Regions from separate parts of the Comamonas sp. NLF-1-9 genome, predicted to be linked through region 1. Evidence: riboswitches for the same ligand, from Rfam matches in the RefSeq annotation. Region 1 holds a riboswitch; the other holds the start of a gene.

Evidence for each region. A riboswitch is a leader RNA that binds a small molecule or an ion and turns the genes downstream of it on or off. The one in region 1 is predicted to bind manganese.
Region 2: it holds a riboswitch for manganese, as region 1 does, so the genes downstream of both, KUD94_RS04020 (TMEM165/GDT1 family protein) here and KUD94_RS13200 (TMEM165/GDT1 family protein) in region 1, are expected to answer to the same signal.

What each region holds. Positions count from the first base shown of each region.
Region 1 is NZ_CP078069.1:2,739,137-2,746,348, forward strand. Features, by position in the region: gene KUD94_RS13180 (molybdopterin-dependent oxidoreductase) at 1-163, opposite strand, end outside; gene KUD94_RS13185 (cytochrome b/b6 domain-containing protein) at 210-1,016, opposite strand; gene KUD94_RS13190 (hypothetical protein) at 1,223-1,405, opposite strand; gene KUD94_RS13195 (DNA-3-methyladenine glycosylase) at 1,476-2,087, opposite strand; yybP-ykoY riboswitch at 2,145-2,316, shown strand; gene KUD94_RS13200 (TMEM165/GDT1 family protein) at 2,325-2,903, shown strand; gene KUD94_RS13205 (cytochrome D1 domain-containing protein) at 2,972-3,700, opposite strand; gene KUD94_RS13210 (DUF2868 domain-containing protein) at 3,785-5,221, shown strand; gene KUD94_RS13215 (GTPase/DUF3482 domain-containing protein) at 5,218-6,627, shown strand; gene KUD94_RS13220 (aminotransferase class V-fold PLP-dependent enzyme) at 6,642-7,212, opposite strand, start outside.
Region 2 is NZ_CP078069.1:813,879-821,090, forward strand. Features, by position in the region: gene KUD94_RS03985 (ParB/RepB/Spo0J family partition protein) at 1-450, opposite strand, end outside; gene KUD94_RS03990 (DUF932 domain-containing protein) at 515-1,342, opposite strand; gene KUD94_RS03995 (hypothetical protein) at 2,041-2,319, opposite strand; gene KUD94_RS04000 (DUF2958 domain-containing protein) at 2,385-2,735, opposite strand; partial or broken gene KUD94_RS14665 (Chromate resistance protein ChrB) at 3,205-3,507, shown strand; gene KUD94_RS04005 (YkvA family protein) at 3,566-3,958, opposite strand; gene dmeF (CDF family Co(II)/Ni(II) efflux transporter DmeF) at 3,955-4,947, opposite strand; gene KUD94_RS04015 (metal/formaldehyde-sensitive transcriptional repressor) at 4,988-5,260, opposite strand; yybP-ykoY riboswitch at 5,399-5,576, shown strand; gene KUD94_RS04020 (TMEM165/GDT1 family protein) at 5,580-6,158, shown strand; partial or broken gene KUD94_RS04025 (DNA repair protein RadC) at 6,336-6,568, opposite strand; gene KUD94_RS04030 (DNA-binding protein) at 6,993-7,212, opposite strand, start outside.

The DNA.
Region 1 (7,212 bases):
GGCGCTCTGCGTTCAGCGCGGCCATCTTGCCCGCGCCCACAAGGCCGGCGATGCCCAGCGCGCCGCCGGCCGCACCCTGGAAGAAGTGGCGCCGTGAAGGGCTTGCAAGCCGTTCTTGCGAATCGGACTCGTCCGTGTCGTGGTGTAGCTGATCAACCATCATGAATATCCCAATGCCTTGCCGCAATCGCAGGCCTGCCCGGCCTGGTTCAGGGCTTCCACTTCCTCCAGTCGTGTTCGCGCACAAACGCCTGGCGCGGCATCGTCCCGGTGACCATGGAGCGCAGCTTGGCGCGCCGCGCGCCCAGCAGCCGCATGTAGACATGGCCGCAGATGGCCGCGAGAAGGAGGAAGGCAAAGCTGTCGTGAAACAGCCGCTGCAGGCGCATGGTGTCGCCCGAGAAGGTGGTGAAGAGCTCCGAGCTGAGGAACATGACGATGCCGGTCACGATCATCACCGCCGCCGTGAGGATCAGGAACAGGTGGTAGAGCTTCTGGAACACGTTGAACTTGCCGTGCTTGGGCAGGGCGGCGTCGGCCCCGAGGTAAAAGCGCACGCGCTGGCGGAAGTCTTCGCCGTCGCCGCGGTGAAACAGCATGTGGTGCAAGCCGGTGTCAAAGATCGCGAACAGGATGTGCAGCGCCACGAACACGATGAACAGCCAGCCGAGCACCACGTGCACGGTCAGCCAGGAGACGCCGAGCGTGTCGCGGATGGCGAACAGCGCGCCAGGGAAGAAAAACGTGGCCCCCGAGAGCAGGAGCAAGACGATGATGAGAAAAATGCCCCAGTGGTAGGCGCGCCCGCCCAGCTTGAAGCGCACGAAGGAGTTTGCCTCGGCGGGCGGCAGCGCCCCCTGGGCGGCGTAGTGCGGCCGGCGCAGCGCGCGGCGCAGCAGGTGATAGCCGATGAATGCCAATACCAGAAACAGGAGCGCCACTCCCACCTGCCACGCCAATTGCTGGGAAAGGGGCGCATTGCCGTAGTAGTCGCGCGCCTGCTTGAAAAACCACATCGCGCCGTCCTCCTTGTGAACGAAATCGCATTGCTTGCCAAACCATGTGGGTGCGGGCAATTGCCGTGCCCCATGGGGCAGTTTTGCGGCGCGAAGAAATATTGCGCGTGAATGGGAGCTGTGGAATCCGCGGCAGGCAACAGACAGAATCTTGAATGCGCTTGCACCCCGCGCCGCAGGTCAATGACCATAGGCCGGTGAATTTTTCAATACCGCCGTTGCGAAAAATACATCAGCGCAATGGTCAAGTTATTTTCGCGCCATTTGCGATTCACGCGCGAAGGTACAAAAAATGCCACGTTTGACTCGGCGATATTCGGGCGCGTGTTTGTCGCGCTTTTGGCGGTGCCGAATGATTTTCTGGTGAGGCTGTTTGCACGCAGGCGCATTCATGTCAGCGCCAGCGCGTGGAAATGGCTATTCCCGCTGAAGAATGGCCCGCCATCACCGCGCGCCGCCTCATTCCGTATCCAGACTGCGCCACAAATACCACGAGGCGACCGAGCGGTAAGGCTTCCAGGCCTGTGCCGCCTGCGCCAGTTCGGCGTCCGGTCCGAACAACTGGCGCACCGCGCGCAGCAGGCCGGCGTCGCCCAGGGCGAGCACGTCGGGGCGGCGCAGGCAGAAGATCAGGAACATCTGCGCGGTCCACTGGCCTATGCCCGGCAGTGCCACCAGGGTGGCGATGGCCTCGGCGTCCGGCGCCCGGCGCAGCGCCTGCAGATCGAGGCTTGAGTCGGCCACCCGCCGGGCGAGCTCGGTGAGGTAGCGCAGCTTGGGCGCGGACAGGCCGGCCGCGCGCAGCTCTTGCGGCGAGGCGGCAAGAAACTGCTCGGCGCTGAACGCGGGCAGCAGCGCGTGCACTCGCCGCCGGATGGTCGCCGCCGCCTGCGCCGACAACTGCTGGCCGATGATCGCGCCCGCCAGGGATTCGAAGGGCGCGAGCTCGCGCTCGGCCAGCGTGCATGCGCCGAAGCGCCCGATCAGCGCGTCCATCACCGGGCAGGCGCGGCGCAACTGCGCCTGAGCGGCGGCCAGGCTTTGTCGGGTGAGACGGGCAGGGGTGGGCATGATGGTTTTGTGGGGGTGCAGCGACCGAACCGGGCCGGCGAGGGCCGAGGTTACACTCGCGCGGTCATTGGGGAGTAGCCGCGCTGCCCTTGGGGAAAGTGGTTGACGTCAACATCCTTGGCCCGCAGGTCATGGCGTCAGCGGTGCGTCACCTGGCAAGACCTTTGACTGCCGCGCATCCACCCTGGCCGGAGGTGCGCGGCGGTCAATCGTCCTTGATCCGGCCCGGGAATGTGCATGGAAGCTTTCCTCGTCTCCACCGGGGTGGTGGCGCTGGCTGAAATCGGCGACAAGACCCAGTTGCTCGCCTTCATTCTGGCCGCGCGTTTCAAGAAGCCTCTGCCCATCATTGCGGGCATCCTCGCGGCCACGCTGATCAACCACGGTCTGGCCGGCGCGCTGGGCGCCTGGATCACCGCCACGGTGGACCCCGGCGTGTTGCGCTGGGTGCTGGGCCTGTCCTTTCTTGCGATGGCACTCTGGACCCTGGTGCCCGACAAGATGGACGATGAAGAGGCCGCGGTCGCGCAGCGCCTCGGGGTGTTCGGCGCCACGCTCGTCACCTTCTTCCTGGCCGAAATGGGCGACAAGACGCAGATTGCCACCGTGGCCATGGCCGCGCACTACGGGCTGCCGCTGCTGGTGGTGCTGGGCACGACGCTGGGCATGCTGATCGCCGATGTGCCCGCGGTATTCCTGGGCGACAAGCTGGCCGGCAAGATCCCGATGAAGCTGGTGCACGGCCTTGCGGCGGCGGTGTTTGCCGCACTGGGCGTGGCAACGCTGCTGGGCGTGGGCGCGGGCTGGGGGCTTTGAAGCGGGCTTGCAGCGCAGCGCAGCCCCGGGCGAAGCCGCACTGTCCTGGCATGGCTGGCAAGGCCCTGTCAGTCGGCCGGCGCCGCTCGTTCGCTCACCTTGCGGCGCACGTCCAGGTGGATCACGTCCCAGACGGCTGCGTCCTGCGCGGGGCGCACCAGCACGCGGCAGCAGTCGCCCGCCAGGCGCAGCGCGGTCGCGGGGCTGCTCAGCGGGGTGCGGCGCGGGTGCAGCAGGCCGGGCTGGGCCAGGCCTTCGCCCATGCGGTAGTCGTGCACCAGGCCGTCGAAGACTGGCTCGGCCCGGGGGTCGTAGGACAGCTCCCAGAGCTCCGCAAGCTCGGTGAAGGCGACGATGAAGCTGCGCCGCGCCGGCATGTCCAGCAACTGCAGCACGCCCGAGGGCTGACGGCCGTCGAGCCGCTGCACCGGCAGGCGCTTGATGGCTTGCAGCTCGGTGTCGTAGACCTGCAACTCGGCGCGCCGACTGCTGGCGGCCAGCAGCCAGCGTCCGTCCGAGGACAGGGCAAGCTGCTCCCAAGCCCCGCCCTCGCTCTGCTGCGCCAGCAGCTGCAGCGTGCAGCCGTCCAGCGCCAGGATGTGGCCAGACTGGCTCAACGCATAGTGGCGCCTGCCGTCCGCACTGCTTTGCCCGCTTGCCGCGAGCCAGGGCTGCGGCGCATCGGCGCTGGCCTGCGCCGGCGTGCGGCAGGCGGGCGCGGCCCAGGTGGCCAGCGGCAGGCATGGCAGGGCGCACAGCGCAAGCTGGCGCGCCAGGCGCGAGAGGCAAGGGAACATGCGAAGAACGGCTGCAAGCATGCGAGCGTGCTTTGTACCAGAGCGGCGGCGCCGGGCGCGCTCTGCCGATAATCGGCGCCAACCATGGACAGCCGCCCCCCGCACCCCGCTGGCGACGTACCATCGCGGTCTGCACTGCAGACGGCGGTGATCGTGCGGGCGATCGAGCGCATCGAGCGCGCCGGCGCGCTCGACGACGGCGCCGAACTGCGCCAGGCCTGGGCCGGCGGCGGCACGCACGCCGAGCAGGTGGCGCAGCGCGCCTGGCTGCTGGGCGAGCGCCTGGGCCTGCCGCAGGAGCTCGCGCGCTGGCGCGCCTGGGGCCGGCCCGTGGTGCTGCTGCTGGCGGTGCTGCTGGCGCTGGCCGGCCTGGCCGCGGCGCGCAGCGTGCTCACGCCCGAGCGCAGCATCAACGCGGTGGCGGCCTTCGTCACGCTGCTCGGGCTGCATCTGGTGACGCTGCTGCTCTGGCTGCTGGGGCTGGCCTGGTCGGCGCGCGGGGCGGCGCCCTCGGGGCCGGGTCTGTCGCTCGGTCACTGGGCGGTGGCGGCCAGTGCGCGCCTGGCGTCGCGGCGCGCTGGGCATGCGCAGCAGCTCTGGCAGGCGCTGGCCGGCGTACTGGGGCGCGAGCGGCTCTGGCCCTGGCTTGGCGGCATGCTCGGCCACGGCATCTGGACGCTGTCGCTCGCCCTCACCTGGCTGGTGCTGGTCTTTGCCTTCGCCTTTCAGTCCTACCAGCTGACCTGGGAGACCACGATACTCAGCCCGGGCTTCTTCGAAGCCTTCGTGCGTAGCACCGGCGCCCTGCCCGCACTGCTGGGCTGGCCGGTGCCCGGCAGCGAGGCGGTGCTTGCCGCCGGCCGCGGCACGCCCGCGAGCGCGGCCGGCCAGCACGCCTGGGCGATGTGGCTGCTGGCCTGCGTGCTGTTTTATGGCATCTTGCCGCGGCTGGTGCTGGCGCTGTGGAGCTGGCGGCGCTGGCGCCGCGCCACGGCCCGGCTGCAGCCCGTGGACATGGCCGACCCCGGCGTGCAGGCGCTGGTGCGCCGGCTGCAGGCGCTTGAGCCGCCGCCTCAGGTGCTGGATCCTGAGCGCGGCGCCGCCGCCCCGGAGCCGCTGCACGAGGCCAGCGGCGCAGCGCCGGGCACGGGCGCGCCGCTGGTAGTGGGCTTTGAGTTGCGCCCCGAGCAGCCCTGGCCGCTGCCCGAGCTGGCGCGGCTGGGCAACGAGCGCCTCGACGGCAGCAGCGAGCAGCGTGAGCGCTTCTTCGCCCGGCTGAGGGCCGAGCGCCCGGGCGCCCTGCTCTGGGTCGTGCACGCCAGCGCGAGCCCGGACCGGGGCAGCGGCCGGCTGCTGCGCGAGGCCGGCCAGCAAGCAGGGCGCATGGCCTTGTGGCCGCTGGGCGAGGCCGGCCGCGAGCGTTGGCAGGCCTGGCTGCAATCTGAAGGTTTTTCGGCTGTAACGCTCGTGGATCAAGCGCAAAGAGCTATCGATTGGATAGCGCAAGGGGAGTGCGCATGAATGCACCCCTGGTGCTTGCCGTGGTGGGCCACACCAATGCGGGCAAGACCTCTTTGCTGCGCACGCTCACGCGGCGGGTGGATTTCGGCGAGGTGTCGGACCGCCCCGGCACCACGCGCCACAGCGAGGCGATTGCGCTCAAGGCCGACGGCCGGCTGCTGGCGCGCTTCATCGACACGCCGGGTCTGGAGGATTCGGTCGCGCTGCTTGAATTCCTGCAGCGCCAGCCGGGCCAGACGCGGCTTGCGCGCGTGCGCGCCTTCCTCGCCGGCCCCGAGGCGCAGGCCCGTTTCGAGCAGGAGGCCAAGGTGCTGCGTGCGCTGCTCGACGGCGCCGACTGCGCCCTGCTGGTGATCGATGCGCGCGAGCCGGTGCTGCCCAAGTACCGCGCCGAGATCGAGATCCTGAGCTGGTGCGCGCGGCCGGTGATGCCGCTGCTCAACTTCGTCGGTGAAGCCGGCGCCAGCGCCCGGCACTGGCATGCGGCGCTGCAGGAATGCGGCCTGCATGCGCGTGCCGAGTTTGACGTGGTGGCGCCGCTCGACGGCAGCGAACAACAGCTCTACACCGACCTGGCCACGCTGCTGCCGGCGCAACGCGCCCAGTTGCACGCGCTGGCCGCAGCGCTTGCCCGCGGCGCGCGCGAGCGCGAGCAGGCGGCGCTGCGCAGCATTGCCGAGGCGCTGGTCGAGGTCGCGGCGATGCGCCGCAGCGTGTCCGCCGCCGACTATGCCGATGCCGCCGAGCGCGCCGCCGTGGTGCAGCGCTTTCAGGGCGAGGTGCGCGGCCATGCGCGGCGCGCGGCCGCCGCCCTGCTCGCGCTGCACGCCTTTCGTCCGGGCGATGCGGAGCTGGCCGAACTGCCCGACCTCTCGGGCCGCTGGGAGGACGATTTGTTCAACCCGCTGCTGCTGCGTGAGGCCGGCAGGCAGCTCGGCTTTGGCGCGGCCATAGGGGCGAGCGTGGGCCTGGTGGCCGACCTGGCGCTGGCCGGGCTCTCGCTGGGCGTGGCCACCACGCTGGGTGCAACCGTGGGCAGCATCGTCTCGGGTGGCGGGAAGCCCTTGTTTGAAAAGCTGAAGAACCGCTTGCAGGGCGTGCACGAAATGAGCGTGGAAGACCCGGTGCTGCTGCTGCTGGCCCGCCGCCTGCTGCAACTGGCCCGGGCGCTGGCGCAGCGTGGCCACGGGGCGGTGCAGGCGCTGCAGCTGGCCGACGAAGCCGATGCCGAGCCGCTCTCTGGCTCTGGCGCGCGCGAGCTGCTGCGGCTGCTGGCGCCGGCCCGCGCCCATGCACGCTGGGAAGAGGGGCAGGGCGCGGGCGATGGCGAGGAGCGCGAGCGCACCGTGCGCGCCGTCGCCGATTGGCTGCAGCGCCAGCAGGGGCGGGCAGTGCCGCGGCCCTGAGCCACGGCCCCGCTTCAGGCCGGCACGCCCATCGCGTCCAGCGCGCGCGACAGGCGCGCCACCGTGGCGTCCACGTCGGCCCACTTGTCCAGGCCGAACAGCCCCAGGCGGAAGGTGTGAAAGTCTGCGCCCTCGTCGCATTGCAGCGGCACGCCTGCGGCGCTTTGCACGCCCGCCTGCTGGAATTTCTTGCCGCTCTGGATGTCCGGGTCGCTGGTGTGGCTCACGACCACGCCCGGCGCCTGCCAGCCCTCGGCCGCCACGCTGGGAAAGCCGCGGCGCACCAGCAGCGCGCGCACCTTGGCGCCGAGTTCGATCTGCTGCGCGCGCAGCAGCTCAAAGCCGCGCCCACGCGCCTCCTGCATGCTGTCGCGCAGCTGCACCAGCGGGTCGGTCGGCATCGTGGTGTGGTAGGCGTGGCGGCCTTGTTCGTAGCCCTCGGCGATTTGCATCCACTTCTTGAGATCGCAGGAAAAGCTCGAGCTCCTGGTGTGCTCGATGGCGCTGCGCGCGCGCTCCGAGAGCATCACCATGGCGCAGCAGGGCGAGCTGCTCCAGCCCTTTTGCGGCGCGGTGATCAACAGG
Region 2 (7,212 bases), 1.1 Mb from region 1:
GGGTCGGCCTTCGGCCACCAGCGCGGCGAAGGCTTCAAACTGGTCTGCCGGGTGCATGGCTTCGCGCTGCACGTTCTCGGTGAGGCTGGCCGTGCGGGCCGTGCCATCGGCTACCTGCAAGCAAGGCACCTCCCAATCCTTGGCGATGCGGTGCTTTTTCGCCAGCAGCTTCAACGCGGCCAGCCTGCGGCCACCGGCCACGACTTCGTAGTGCTCACCATCGGCGGATGCAATCACGATCAGGTTTTGCAGCAGGCCCACGCGCTGAATGCTCGCGGCCAGTTCAGGGATGGACATGCGCGGGGTCTTGCGCACGTTGCGGCCCGTGGGGCGCAGCACCAGCCGCGACAGTGGAACCAGAATCAAGTTCTTGGTCGGGTCGGCGGCTTCCAGCGGGATAGCGGCGGCGGCATTGACGGCGCGGGCTTCGGTGTAGGTGATGGCGTTCATGGTGGTTCTCCAATCGAGTGAAACAAGGAATGGAGGGGAAACCGCCCCTCCTGCGGGGGACGGGTCAGGCTTTCAACTGGCGCAGGCCATCGGCCAGCATCCACAAGGCGCGATTGAGGCGCACATCGGAATCAATGCCCTGTATCGGGCGGGTCTGCTGGCGGCGTCCGTTGGCGCTGCGGCCATGCAATCCGCCTTTGGTCAGGTTTTCTTGGGTGCGGTTGAACACGCTCCACAAGTCCGGGCGGCGGTCGTCGAACCGGCGCGGCATCAGGATTTGCGATTCGGTGATGGGCGCGGGCTTATTGTCGGTGGGGTCGTATTTGAGGGCCAGCGCGGCGCGTGCGAAGACTTCGGCCTCGCCATCGTCCAAGGTGATGCCGCGCATCAGGTCGCGGGATTCCTTCACGCGGTCGAAACCGCGCAGCACCTCGAACGCGCCTTCGATAACTTGGCCCGCCACGTCGCCCTTATGGGGTACGCGCACGTCCGCCACGGTGTCACCGCAGACAAGGCCATTGCTGCACACGAAGCGGAACATTCCGGCCAGCATCTGATAGCTGCTCGTGCCATCGTGCGAGTTCAGCAGGATGATTTCATTGGCTTCCGCGCCGTTGATCTGGCTGGCATGGCGCAGGCGCAGCATGTGTTTCGTGTGCTCGCGCTTGCCTTCATCGCGCACGCGGGTTTGCGTCACCATGAAAGGCTGAAACCCTTCCTTGCGAAGCTCGGTCAACACCGCTGCCGTAGGGATATAGGCGTACCGCTGCGAACGGCTCTCATGCGGGGCATCCGCGAAGATGGACGGCGCTACACGGTGAATCTGGTCATCGGACAGCGGGTAGTCGCTGCGCAGCGCGGGGGAGTGGGAAGCGAAACGGGTTGCAAGCATGTCGTTCTCCTGACTTGGCTGTTGAAGAAAGCGCACACCGGATTCCTAGATTCGGAGCCCAGCCTTTCGGCTGTTCGGTGCGGTCGGCACGAAGAACCCGGTTGGCCCTGTTGCCACCGTCTTTCCTGAGTTCATCGCCCGCGACGGTCAGGAGCGCGCGGACGGGGCCGTCAAGGAGGAAAGCGCAGGGTTGGTGCGGCCCGCAGGCGCAGCCGAGGACACGGCCCTGCGCGCCTTGATGGCACACGGGAGCGGGCTACAGTCGCGGACAAGGTGATGAAGTCAGGGAAGACGGCTGGACAAGGCAACAGGCACCTTCCCGCCGACCGCACGGCAAGCGAAGCGCGCAGGCCCGAAGCTGGAAGCCGGGCCGGAGGCGTCAGCCGAGCGGAGCGAGGGAACGATGGAAGCCCAGCAGGGGCGAGACGCCGCAGGCGGCTCGATGCGCAGCACGACAGCGCGACCGGCCATCTCCCAGGTGGCCGGGGACGCCCAGACTTCAAATCCGAATGGATAACAGGGTCAGGACGAGCGCACGCAAGGCATCGTGGATCTGCTGCGGATGCTGTCTGACCGATCCGGCGCACCCGGGTCGGCGGTGTTCAGGGGCGCCAAGCCTTGCGCGGCGGGGATAGCCCGCAGGGCTTTCCCCTGGAGGCAAGCGAAGCGTGCAGCGCCCCGGAAGGGGCGCGAAGGCATCAGGCCGAGTCTTCAGGCCGCAGGCAGGATTGCGCAACCGGCACCCACGGCGAAGTCGAGTTCAGCAGATAGCGCGCTCCACGCGCGTAGTGACCCGAAAGCCCGATGGGCCGGTAGAACCTTGTGATGCGGCGATGGAACTGCACTCCGTATTCGTTGGTGTAGATCACCGCATCGCCGATCTTGAAGCGCAGCGGCTGGCCGTTCTCCGGCGCAAAGGGCTTGAGCGCATCGTGCTGCGCAGTGATTTCGATGATGTAGTCGTGATGGCTGCTCATGGCATTGATCTCCTGTGATGATCGAGAAAGCGCAAGGAGCGCCTTGCGGCGCTCCAAGAGCGAGGTCAGACGACGATCCGCCCGGCCAGCCGCGCATCGTGCGCGTAGGCGCTCAAGCGCTTCTCTGGGCGAAAGTGAAGATCGCGCTCGATCGGCAGGCCCAGCCTGCCGCGCACGCTCGCCAGCTCGCTCAAGCTGACCCAGCCGATTTCCGGCATCCCCAGTCCCAGGTCGCACAGCCCGAAAGCGTGGTCGTGGTCATCGGGATCAATCTCGGTCAGCAGCCAGGTCGCGCCGGCATCCGGCGTGAACAGCTTGACCACGGGCGCCGGATCGAAATCCGGGCTCTCCAAGGATTCGCGGCCGTTGGCCAGCAGCACGATGCGCTGCTCGTCGGTGATGAATGCGTGGTTCATGGTGAACTCCTGAAAGGTTGCCGGGCGGAATTGCCCAGCCCTTCCGGGGCACGGCGCAGCGCAAGCAGTCAGGGGTCGCAGACGGCCGGCAGGACGCAAGCGCCATTGGCGCGCAGCCCTTGACGGCGAGAACGCCGTGATACGGTGAAGGAAACAGCAAGACCGCCTACACCCCGCCCACTGCACAGACTCGGTTTTTGCGGCGAACGCAGCGCGCAGGCCCGGCACCAGCCGGGCCGCAGGCGTCAGCGATGGAAGCCCGAATGGGGCGAGACTCGCATGGCGAGGCTCAATGCGCAGCACGAGAGCGCGACCGGCCGATTCATCGGCCGGGGACGTGCCATTGCATTTTTTTGCCTGAGATTGCCCAGGCCGCACAGCAGAGAATTTGTTGAGATAGCTACAGCATTACAGCAATCGTGACAGCCACCTTAAGCCTGCTGCCGCGCCTCTCCTCTCCGATTCCTGGCTGGCCCTCATCGTCAGCCTCCCATCCACCAGTGCCACGCCCCGCATGCGAATCTGGCGTGCCGTCAAAGCGCCGGGCTGTGCCGCCCTGCATGACGGCGCCTACTTGTTGCCAGCGCACACGGAGCAGGCCGCGCAGTTGCAGGCCTAGCCGACGACGCCCTGCAGGAAGGCGGGCAAATCTGGCTGCTGCAGGTGCAGGCCATGCGACATGGCCGAACAAAGCACCATCCAGGCCCTGTTCGACAGGACCACCGACTACACCCTTTGGCTGGAGGAACTGGCGCAAGCACGCGTGCGCCTACGAGGCCATTGCCTTCGCCGTGACCTTGCTTCCCACGCTGGCACGGCTGCGCAACACCCTATAAGTGCGGCTTGAGTCCCCACCAACCTGCAGCGACCACGCCCAGCCATATCAACACGATGAGCCCTATCCCGAACCGGCTCCTGGGCTTGGCACCGTTGGCTTGCATCCATGCGTCTGCCTGGCTGCGGCACGCCGCAAGGATGTCTGGAGGCAATAGTTTGACGGCCAGCCAGATCAGCGCGGGTAATAGCAGCATGTCATCCACGTAGCCCAGCACAGGAATGAAGTCCGGGATCAAGTCGAGAGGACTCAGCGCATAGGCCACCACAAAGACCCCGAGGGCCTTCGCGTACCAGGGGGTGCCGGGATGTTTGCCCGCAAACCACAGCGTCACGCCATCGCGCTTGATCCGCTTGGCCCAGGTTTTCAGGGACGTGCCGATACTCATGCGGCCTGCCGCTGCACCTCGACCGTGACATGCGACAGCTCATGGATATGCGCGAGCAGTGCCTTGTAGTACGCAGGTTCCTGGGGCTCCTGAGCGATCAGCGAAACAATGGCCGCGAAATGCCCCGGTCCGACCTGCCACACATGCAGGTCGGCGATCTGACTCCCTGTCGGCTCCGTAGCTTCCCGGATCTCCTGTCGCACTTCCTCGCCTTCGGCCGCAGCATCAAGCAGCACGCTACCGGAATCCTGAATCAGCCCCCATGACCAGCGAGCGATCACCAGCGCGCCGACCACGCCCATGACCGGATCGGCCCACAGCCAGCCGTAGTTGCGGCCGACCAGCAGCGCGACGATGGCCAGCACGGAGGTCAGCGCATCGGCCAGGACGTGGATGTACGCGGCGCGCAAGTTGTTGTCTCGGCTGTGGCCATGCGCAGCATGATGAGCATCGTGCCCTTGGTCATGGCCGTGCTCATGATCATGGTGGTGGTGATGGCCGTGATCATGACCATGGTGCGCATGGTCGTCTTTCAGCAGCCAAGCGCAGATCAGGTTGATGATCAGGCCCACGGCAGCCACGGCGATCGCCTGGTTGAAATCAATGTGGATCGGCTGGGTCAGCCGCACCAGGCTCTCCCAGGCGATCAGCAACGCGATCAAGGCCAGGACGATCGCGCTGGCGAAGCCGGCCAGATCGCCAAGCTTGCCGGTGCCGAAGGTAAAGCGCGGATTGCCCACCTGCTTGCGCGCGAAGCGGTAGGCCAGTGCGGTGATCAGCATCGCGCCGGCATGAGTGGACATGTGCCAGCCATCAGCTACCAGCGCCATCGAGCCGTAGATCGTGCCGGCAACGATTTCCACCAGCATCATGCTGGCCGTCAGCGCGATCACCAGCCACACCTTGCGCTCATTGCGCTGGTGGTCAGTGCCAAGGAAGAAATGGTCGTGTGCGGACTCGGCGAGTGGAGCGGTCGTGGCGTTGGTCATGCATGATTTCCTGAATGGGGGCGCTCTGCGAGCGACAAGTTCATCTCATGTAAGCCCGAATGACTTCGATCATTTCCTCCCCGCCCTGGTGGCGCTCCTGGTCGTTCGACGGTGCCAGGACGTGTTCACGCAGATGATCTTCCATCACCTCGGCGGTCAAACCGCTGACCGCGCCGCGGACGGAAGCGATCTGGCGCAGTACCTCGACACAGGCCGCATCCGCCTCCAGGGCGCGCTCGATGCCTTCGAGCTGGCCCTTGATACGGCGGACACGCGCGATCAGCTTGGCTTTCTCACGGGAGGTGTGGGACATAGCGACAGGTGATTTATAGACTAGTGGACTATATTATATTAAGAAGGAGGATAGGTTGAAACCAATGCCCTTAAGACATGGGCGAGGCACCCGCCGCAGCCGAGAGATCAAGCCGAGAGATCAAAACGCACCGGATTACAATCGCGGCGTCATTGGGGAGTAGCTAACCGCCGTCCTGGCGGGGCTGATGTCAACACACTTGACCCGCAGGTCATGGCGTCAGCAGTTTCCGAACCCGGCAAGACCTTTGACCACAACGCCTCCGACTTGGCCGGGGATGCGTGGTGGTCAATCGTCAGTACCCGGCCAGGGAACCAACATGGAATCGCTACTCGTCTCCACCGGAGTCGTCGCCCTCGCAGAAATCGGCGACAAGACCCAACTCCTCGCCTTCATCCTCGCCGCACGCTTCAAGAAGCCCGTGCCGATCATCCTTGGCATCCTGGCCGCGACGATCGTGAACCATGGTCTCGCGGGTGCGCTGGGCGCCTGGATTACTGGCGCCGTGAGTCCCGCGATTCTTCGCTGGGTGCTGGGCGCTTCGTTCATCGGTATGGCGATCTGGACGCTGATTCCAGACAAGATCGAGGAGGAAGAAACCCAAGTCGCCAAGCGTTTCGGCGTCTTCGGGGCGACGCTGATCACTTTCTTCCTGGCCGAGATGGGCGACAAGACGCAGATTGCCACCGTCGCGATGGCCGCCCATTACGCAACGCCGCTGCTGGTGGTGATCGGCACGACCCTGGGCATGCTGATCGCGGACGTGCCCGCCGTGTTCGTGGGCGATAAGCTGGCCAACAAAATCCCAATGAAGCTGGTGCATTCGATCGCCGCGGGCGTCTTCGCGGTGCTGGGCATTGCAACCCTGCTGGGCGCGGGCGCCAAACTGGGCCTCTGAGCAATTCAGCCCCGCGCGCAGGGCAAGTGCGCTCGCAGAAAACGAACTTTCAGTTATGAAGTCGTGGTTTTTTAAATTATTTCCTTGAGAGCCGATTCACGCACAGGAGAAGGCGCCGTGCAATCCGGCGCTGCATCCGGTCGATCGCTACGGCAAGCGCAAGGACAGGCTCAACTACGAATCGAGGAACAGCACCGCGAACACCTCATGCGCGAAGCCGGCCAGCTTGGCGCACAGATACTCCTTGACCGCCGCCGGCGAAGTGAACTGACGCACCTCACTGCAACTTGCGCTTGATAGTCTGGCGCACGACCTCCAGGATCTGGTCGGTGGTCGCCAGCAGGTAGCGGCCCTGTGCGTCACGCACCATCAGCGATGGCATCGAACGAGGAAAAGGACAGTTGCGACATATCGTGCTCCGGTTGCTCGGGCGGAATTGCCCGGAACCATGGCCAGCGCAGCGCAAATAATCAAAGATCGAAGACGGCCGCCAGCCGCAAGCGCGCCTGCACGCGCAGCCATTGACTGCGAGAACGCCGTGATACGGTGAAGGTGACAGCAAGACCACCCACACCCCACCCGTTGCATGCACTCGGTATTTGGTGTCGCAGTAAGCGCAGCGCGCAGGCCCGGATCAACGAACCGGGCCTGAGGCGTCAGCCGAGTGAAGCGAGGCAACGATGAAAGCCCGACAAGGGCGAGACGCCGCAAGCGGCTCGATGTGCGCAAGCGCGACGATGGCGGGACGCCCAGGTTCGGGCGGGAAACAGTGTGAACCGGGGGATTGTCGTAACGGTGATACGAGAATCGTCGGGCGTTTCCCTGCCTCGGCCTTCAGGCCGCATGCACGGACGGCGACGAGGTCAACGGCTGCACCGCTAGGCGCAGGCCCATCGCCTTGAGGATGGCGGTCAGGCTGTTCAGGGCCGGATTGCCCTTCGGCGACAGCGTGCGGTAAAGCTGTGTCGGATTCAGGTGCGCCTGTTCCGCCACCACCTGCACGCCACCGACCGCCTGCGCGAGCTGGCGCAGCACGATCATCAACTCGGCCTGG